DNA from 2 places in the Propionispora hippei DSM 15287 genome. Region 2 is predicted to be linked to the other one. Evidence: riboswitches for the same ligand, from Rfam matches in the RefSeq annotation. Region 2 holds a riboswitch; the other holds the start of a gene.
The links. Region 2 has a riboswitch for cobalamin ahead of F3H20_RS14630 (TonB-dependent receptor). Riboswitches for the same ligand answer to the same signal wherever they lie in the genome.
Positions count from the first base shown of each region.

Region 1: it holds a riboswitch for cobalamin, as region 2 does, so the genes downstream of both, cbiD (cobalt-precorrin-5B (C(1))-methyltransferase CbiD) here and F3H20_RS14630 (TonB-dependent receptor) in region 2, are expected to answer to the same signal.

Region 1 is NZ_FQZD01000004.1:61,163-65,254, forward strand. Features, by position in the region: gene F3H20_RS00290 (thiamine pyrophosphate-dependent enzyme) at 1-676, shown strand, start outside; gene F3H20_RS00295 (2-oxoacid:acceptor oxidoreductase family protein) at 676-1,206, shown strand; cobalamin riboswitch at 1,663-1,837, shown strand; gene cbiD (cobalt-precorrin-5B (C(1))-methyltransferase CbiD) at 1,920-3,020, shown strand; gene cbiE (precorrin-6y C5,15-methyltransferase (decarboxylating) subunit CbiE) at 3,005-3,631, shown strand; gene cbiT (precorrin-6Y C5,15-methyltransferase (decarboxylating) subunit CbiT) at 3,628-4,092, shown strand, end outside.
Region 2 is NZ_FQZD01000030.1:28,439-32,530, forward strand. Features, by position in the region: gene F3H20_RS14625 (adenosylcobinamide amidohydrolase) at 1-913, shown strand, start outside; cobalamin riboswitch at 1,147-1,329, shown strand; gene F3H20_RS14630 (TonB-dependent receptor) at 1,488-3,386, shown strand; gene F3H20_RS14635 (sugar phosphate isomerase/epimerase family protein) at 3,459-4,092, shown strand, end outside.

The DNA of each region.
Region 1 (4,092 bases), on a different contig from region 2:
CATCGGCTGTTCTTCCCGTGCCTCGGGTTATATGAATTTCAACACGGTTCATACTGCCCATGGCAGGGCGCTGACGGTTGCTACAGGCATTAAAATGGCCAATCCCGAACTGGAGGTTATTGTTATTACCGGCGATGGTGATTGCACTGCCATTGGGGGCAATCATTTCATTCATGCCGCCAGACGTAATATAGGCCTTACCACGATTGTCTTTAATAACAGCATTTACGGTATGACTGGCGGCCAGTCTTCGCCGTTGACTCCTGTCGATAGCCGGTCTACGACGGCGCCGTTCGGTCATATGGAGCGGTCCTTTGATATTGCGCAATTGGCTATTGCAGCCGGTGCCACCTATGTGGCGCGGGGAACCGCGTACCATGCCGCCATGTTGACAGATCTCATTGTCAAAGGGATTGAGAATAAAGGGTTCTCCGTGATTGACGGTATAACCCAGTGTCCGATCGGTTATGGCCGGAAAAACAAAATGCCTACAGCGGCGGCCATGCTGCTATGGCAGCGTGACCATGCCGTGATGGCGAAGGCCGCGGCCAAGATGACGCCGGAAGCAATGACCGGCAAGTTTGTTATCGGTGAGCTCTACCATTCGCCCACGGCGGAATATACGGCGGAATATGCCAGACTGGTGGCGCGGCTGCAGGAAGGGGGCAAGGCGTAATGCTGGAAATCAGTTTAAGTGGTACCGGCGGACAAGGGTTGATTCTGGCCGGCATCATTTTGGCGGAGGCCGCCATTCTTGACGGAAAACAGGCCATACAGACCCAGTCGTACGGACCGGAAGCCCGTGGCGGAGCAAGTAAGGCCGAAGTCATTATCAGTGAAGACGAGATTGACTATCCCAAGGTATTGGCGCCGGATATTCTGTTGGTGATGAGCCAGGAAGCCTGCAACAAGTATGCCGATATACTAAAGAAAAACGGCAAACTGCTGGCGGATTCCACATTGGTAAAGGAAATCTCCGGCCGTGAGGCCGAAGTGATTGACTTGCCGATTACCAGGACAGCCCGCGAGGAACTGGGCAATGCCATGTTTGCCAATATCATTGCACTTGGGGCGCTGGTGGCCGCGACCGGTGCGGTTAGTGAAGCGTCTTTAATCAAGGCAGTACTGGCCCGGGTGCCGCGCGGTACGGAAGAAAAAAATCAAAAAGCCTTAGCTTTGGGTAACCAGTTATATGCCCAGCGGTAGCTATTCGGAAGGAAACGTTCAGGCAAGGTTGAACGTTTCCTTTTCACATCCGGTCTGTCTGTATAATCTGGCTCTGTTAGGGAACCATTGATGTAATGAGCCTGCCGGACTGGCGGAAAAAGGTTTGTCAGGCTGTGTACGTACTCAGGAATAATAAACAGTGTCTTAACGGACCGGCCAAGCAGGAAAACAAGGCGCCGGGGTGGAATAAGATAAAATAAGACAAAATTTGCAAGGGAACCGCTGATTAATTCACGCTGCGCGTCCTGACGGATCTTTTTCCGCCTGGCTGCGTCAGCAAAATCTTGAAATAGGGGCCGCTTATTCCTGCGGTTTTACTTCCTTGCCCGGCGAAAAAATCTCTCGCTAGGCTGACAGGATCACTCAAATCAGCGGTTACCTAGAATGAGTGATTCCCCGGTGTTGCAGGATGGTTTCAGGCGATATTGCCGTAGCTGAATAAGGAAGGAAATAGGTGCTTGTCATGCTTAAAAGGGAATGCCGGTGAAATTCCGGAGCGGTCCCGCCACTGTGATGGGGAGCAGATTCGCGGTAGCCACTGGGATAACCGGGAAGGTGCGGATGTGCGTTGATCCGAAGTCAGGAGACCTGCCTATTTTAACACACACCGTTATGACCTACGGAAGATGGGCAGGTGGGTAAAATCTACATTGTGTTGTTTTTTACCCTCTTGTCACAGGGGGTTTTTTAGTTTGTTCAAACAAATGCGAACAGGGATTACCACAGGCACCTGTGCGGCAGCAGCAGCCAAGGCCGCTGTTTTGGCCTGGTGCGGCCAGCAGGTGGAGCAGGTTGTTGTATTGTCACCTCAGCAAAAGTCCATTGCTGTTGCCATTGCCGACAGCAGCAGAACCGAACGGGTTGGTAAGGCGGCAGTCGTGAAGGATGCCGGCGACGACCCCGATATTACTAATGGCGTTACGATTGAGGCAGCGGTAGAGATGGCGGAAGGCGCGGATATTGTTTTACGGGCGGGGAGCGGCGTGGGAACGGTTACGCTGCCCGGCTTGTCCGTGCCTGTCGGTGAACCGGCCATTAATCCGGGACCCCGTCAGATGATTCTGTCGGCTGTCCGGGACGCTCTGCCCCCGGGTTGGGGTGCGGTTGTCACCGTATCCATTCCCGGCGGCGAAGCGTTGGCGGCCCGTACGTTAAATCCTGTACTGGGTATAGAGGGCGGTTTGTCGATTATTGGTACAACCGGGATTGTAGAGCCTATGTCGGAAGAAGCATTTAAAAACTCGCTGGCGCCTCAGATCAGCGTGGTGAAAGCGCTCGGCCACGATGCGGTGGTGTTTGCGCCGGGTAAGATCGGTCAGGATATTGCGATAAAAAAATGCGGTTTGCCGGCCGAGCAGATTGTGCAAACCAGCAATTTTATCGGCTTTATGTTGGAACAGGCCGTTCGGTACGGGATGAAGCAGGTCTTGCTGTTTGGCCATCTGGGGAAGATTTGCAAAGTGGCGGCCGGAATTTTTCATACTCATAACCGTATGGCCGACGGCCGCATGGAAACGCTGGCGGCTTATGCCGCATCGCTGGGGGCGTCACAACAGACGGTTCAGGCCATTTTGCGGTGCGCCACTACCGAAGCCGCGTTGCCGCTTATTGAAAACGCCGGTTTGCGGCAGGTGCATGCAGTGCTGGCGGAACGGGCCAGTCAACGGGCCATGCGGTATGTATTTCAGGACCTGGAAGTGGGAACGGTCATTGTCACGCTGCAGGGGTCCATATTGGGCATGGATGCAGGTGCCGTCAGGATAGGGGAGAAGTTAGGGTGGAACATAAAATAATTGTGGCAGGCATCGGGCCCGGCTCGGCGGACTATCTGCTGCCGGTTGCCAAGCGAACCATTGAGCAGGCCCGCGTTCTGGTGGGCGGTAAACGGGCGCTGGAAACGCTGGCGCCGGCAGGCGTAAAAAGCAAAGTCATTGACGGCGATATTGCCGGTGTGTTGTCTTATATAGAAGAGGAACTGGCCTCGCACGATGTGGTTGTCATGGTATCCGGCGATCCGGGATTTTACAGCTTATTGCCGGCGATCCGCCGCCGGTTTCCCCCAGCATGCATCGAAGTGATTCCCGGCATCAGTTCCCTGCAGTTGGCATTTGCCCGTACAAGCGACTATTGGCAGGATGCCACACTGATCAGCCTGCATGGGCGCAAAGCCGATGCAGCGGCGTTGGCTTACCGGTGTGATAAAAAACTGGGGATTTTAACAGACAGTGAGAATAATTCCCGTACGATTGCCAGGTATTTACTGGCAGCCGGCTGGCCGGCAGCTACGCCGGCAGTTGTTTGTCTGGCGCTGTCCTATGAAAATGAACAGGTTGTTACGGCTACCCTGGAGGAATTGAGCAGCCGGGAAGGATATTCACATTGTGTAATGGTGGTGAAAGCATGACCTATCATGTGGGAATCAGCGACGACCGGTTCATCCGGGGCAATATTCCGATGACGAAAGCCGAGATCAGGATACTGGTGCTGGCGCGGGCAAAAATCAATCCCGGTGATACGGTGATTGACATTGGGGCCGGAACCGGTTCCCTGTCGGTCGAGGCGGCCCTGCAAAGCGGTTACGGTGAGGTATATGCGATTGAGCGGGAGCCGGAGGGCATTGAACTGATCAGACAGAACGCGGCCCAGTTTGCGGCGGCGGTCCGGCCGATAGCGGGGGCGGCGCCGCAAGCCCTGCAGGGATTACCGCAGGCCGATGTGATTCTGATCGGCGGCAGCGGCGGGAAGCTGGACGCCATTTTAACCGAAGCCCGGCAACTACTGAAGCCGGGAGGGCGACTGGTTGTGACCGCCGTGACAGTGGAAACACTGCAGCGGGCGCTGGCCTTTCTGGACAGTTGTCCGGAA
Region 2 (4,092 bases):
TCAGGCCGCTGTCAAGTTTGGGTTGACGCCGGATACCGTTTCCGGTATGGCCACGGCAGCGGCGATGGACAATGTGGCCATCCATACGGCCTGTTACCAGAGCTTGCAGGTTACGGCGCTGGTCACCGGTGGAATTGAGGAGAACGGGGGAAGGGTTGGCGACCCGGCCACGTATTTTGAACCGGCGGAACGAAATACCCTGTATAAGCCGGGTACGATCAATATTTTTTTAGTAATTGATGCGGATATGCCGCCGGCCTCGCTGGTGCGGGCGCTGGTAACCTGTACGGAAGCTAAAACCGCCGCCCTGCAGGAGCTGATGGCCGGCAGCAATTATTCCACCGGTCTGGCAACCGGTTCGGGCACCGATCAGACCATGCTTATTGCCAATCCTCACTCAGCCCTGTATCTGGAAAGCGCGGGAAAGCATGCCAAGCTGGGTGAACTGATCGGCTGTGTGGTTAAGCAGGCCGTAAAGGAAGCGCTGCAGCGGCAGACCGGACTGTCGCCCAAACTGCAATATAGTTCGCTGCGGCGGCTCAAGCGTTTTGGTGTGGGGGAGGAAACCTTGTGGACCCTTTATCGGCAAGAAACCGGTGATGCCGATCAAGTGTGGTTTTTGCAGCGCTTGCGATGTCTGGATACTAATTCCCGGCTGGTAATCTACACTTCACTCTATGTCCATTTACTGGACCAATGGCTTTGGGGGCTGTTAAACCCGGAAGAAGTTCGGCGGACCGGGCAGGAGCTAATCGAACAGGTAAGTTCCCGTATTGGCGTGTATCCACCGCAGATTGGCGGAGAGAATTTGGAAGATTATTTGACAGCCTGGTCTAGCCTGGTGGTAGCTGCGGTGAATAAAACAGAGTCTTGTGACAGCCAACCGGCACCAGTCAGCTTGTTTAATGATTAATTATTGTTGCAGTTACGCTTAACGGTCAGGAGAATAGGGGCTTGCATTAAGCTAATAAGTCCGGCCGACGTGTGGGGAAAACACTATTTAGGTGTATGAGAAATGCATAGGGCCTATTAAATGTATGTATTTTACTGTGATACCATAATAGTATACAGTATTTCATGCCTGGAATATTTGACATCGTTACTATAATGTGCTATTTTTAACACGAAAGTTACAAATAGTACAAATTACATAGGTAAGAGACAGGTGCCCGCTAGGGCTTAATAGGGAAGTCCGGTGTAATGCCGGCGCGGTCCCGCCACTGTAATGAGGAGCAAAGCCAAAAAAATGCCACTGGGACGAAAATCCTGGGAAGGCTTGGCTGAGCGATGATCCAGAGCCAGGAGAACTGCCTGTTTGACAATCACCGTTTGACCCACGAGCGATGGGAAGGGGATTTTAGATGCAGGTCCTTCGTTTTCATCTATTATCCCGGCTATTATATGTGCCGGGATTTTTGATTGAGCGGCCCTATTTTCTAAGTCCTACCCCGCCCGTGGGGAGGACTTATTTTATTGGGGGGAAAACATTGAAAAGAAAAGGAAAACACAGTAAGGCCGTGCTCTGTGCCTTGCTCAGCAGCGCCGTTCTCTGCCAAATCCCGGGATTGTCCTGGGCGGAAGGCGAGGATAATCTGTTTGATTTTGATCCCATCGTGGTAACGGCTACCAAGACACCGGTAAAGCTTTCGGAATCCAACGCTAACATGACCGTAATTACCCGCAAGGATATCGAGGAACAGCATTATGCCGATTTATCGGAAGCCTTACGGAACGTACCTGGCGTAACTATCAACAATTATGGTACCGGTATTGGTCATGAAGCGTCGAATATGCTGCGAATCAACGGTTCCGATAAAATCGTTGTATTGGTTGACGGTGTCAGAGTGGATGCGGCGGGGGTCAATTTTGCCGCTGCCGCTTACAGCGATCTGGATAATGTGGAAAAAATTGAAGTGTTAAAAGGAGCTGCCGCCTCTCTATATGGGGCAAATGCCAAAGGCGGGGTTATTCAGATTATTACGCGAAAAGCGGAGGGAAATAAGAGCACGCTGACCTATACCGGCGGCAGCTATGATAAAGAAAATTATGCTTTTATGAATCAGGGCAAAGCAGGCGATTACAGTTGGGTTGTTACCAGCCAGAAAGATATCATGGGTGATTATAAGGATGCTAACGGCACTACAGTTCCGGAACACCGTAATGCAGAGACCACAACGTTTAAACTGACTAAGGCGATTAATGAAAAGTCGGATATAACCTTTGACTATCAGAAGTATCAGTCGGACTATATGTACTCGGGAACGAATTATTATCTAAACCAGCGTAATCCGGGGAATATGGATAATTACAATTGGAAACTGATTTATAATAATCAATTAACGGACAAGCTGAAAAACCGGCTGACTTTTTATAACGGTGTATATGATAATACGTTCCAATGGAGTAATAATGCAGGTACGTCTATGGAAAAAGTAAAAACTATGCGGCTGCAGGACGAGTTTACTCAAACCCTTGCCGACAACCATACGGTTACCGGTGGTTTTGAGTATTCCCGGGACAAGGTAGTTTCCAAGGGGAATAAGAAGCTCAGCAATTCTGCCTACTATGTTCAGGACGAATGGAATTTGGACCGGCAGTGGAAACTGACGTCCGGTGTCCGTTACGATGACAGCGCCCAATATGGGTCTAATACCTCGCCACATGTGAATTTAGGATATAAAGCTAATGAAGACACGAGCTACTATGTTTCTTACAACAAGTATTTTATCGTTCCGACTCCTGATCAAGTATTTAATAATACTTACGGTAACAATAACCTAAAAGCAGAAAAAGGGGATAATCTGGAATTTGGTGTAAATCACAGGCTAAGTGATACGCTGAGCACCACATTTCATATGTTCAAGAGAAGTTCCAGTAATGCCGTATTTTATGATTATAACTTGTGGAAATACGTTAATTCGGATGAAAAGGTCCATGGGTGGGATATTCAGCTAAACAAACAGGTGACAAAACAATTGAGTACATATGTTGGTTATACCCATACCACTATTGATGCTACTATACAACAGGCGGAAAACGTAGATGGATATGTTCCCAAAGGGTACTGGAATGTCGGAGCGGATTATCGGCAGGAGCGATATGATATACATTTACAGGGGCGTGGTGTAAGTGATAAAACCGGTCCGCAAAATGGTACGGCCTATAGCAACTATTTCCCGGAGAGTACTTATTGGGTATGGGATTTTGCATTGAATTACAAGCTTAGTAAAGATGCAAAGACTTTCCTAAGAGTTAACAACCTGTTTAATAAGTTTTACGCAGAACAGTCTAATGCCAGCAATCGGCCGGGATGGGGTGGTAATCCAGGTGAGTGGTATACCAGCCCTGGCCGCAACTACCAACTCGGAGTTCAATATCAATTCTAATCAACAGAGGGAAGAGAGAAGATGCCTGATGACGGGGATCTTCTCTCGTAATTTAATTTTTGTGAGGAAGTCATGCTGCAACTTGTAAACTTATCCAACTACCAAACCGACTTAGATTTAATCAGCCATAGTGCCACCTGCCTGCGATTGTTTCTGGAACAGAACCAGCTCGACGGTTTGGAGCTTATGCTCTGCGATACCTGGGATAGCCGTATTCACCGGCCCGAATGGGTTTATGGCGTACATTTGCGTTTTTGGCCCTATTGGCTGGATTTTTGGCGGGGCGATACGAAAGCTCTGGCGGAAAACTTTAAAAATGAGGCGGAAATCAAAAGCTGCTATGGTGGTTTAAACCGGGAAGACTGGCTTCAATTGTACCGGGAGAATATCCGAGCTGCCGGACAGACTGGTGCCCGTTATGCGGTGTTTCATGTCAGTCATACCGCAACAAACGAAATATTTGACTGGAACTTCCGGTATAGTGATCGCGAAGTGGTGGAGGCTGCCCGGGAAGTATTGAATAATCTGGTCCAAGAAATACCGGAGCATATGACGCTGCTCCTGGAAAATCTTTGGTGGCCGGGAATGACTCTCACCAACAGGGAGTTGACAGCCCTGCTGTTGGAAGGAGTTGCCCATCCCAGAGTGGGCATTATGCTGGATACCGGGCATTTGATGAATACCAATCCGTCATTGACCACGGAAG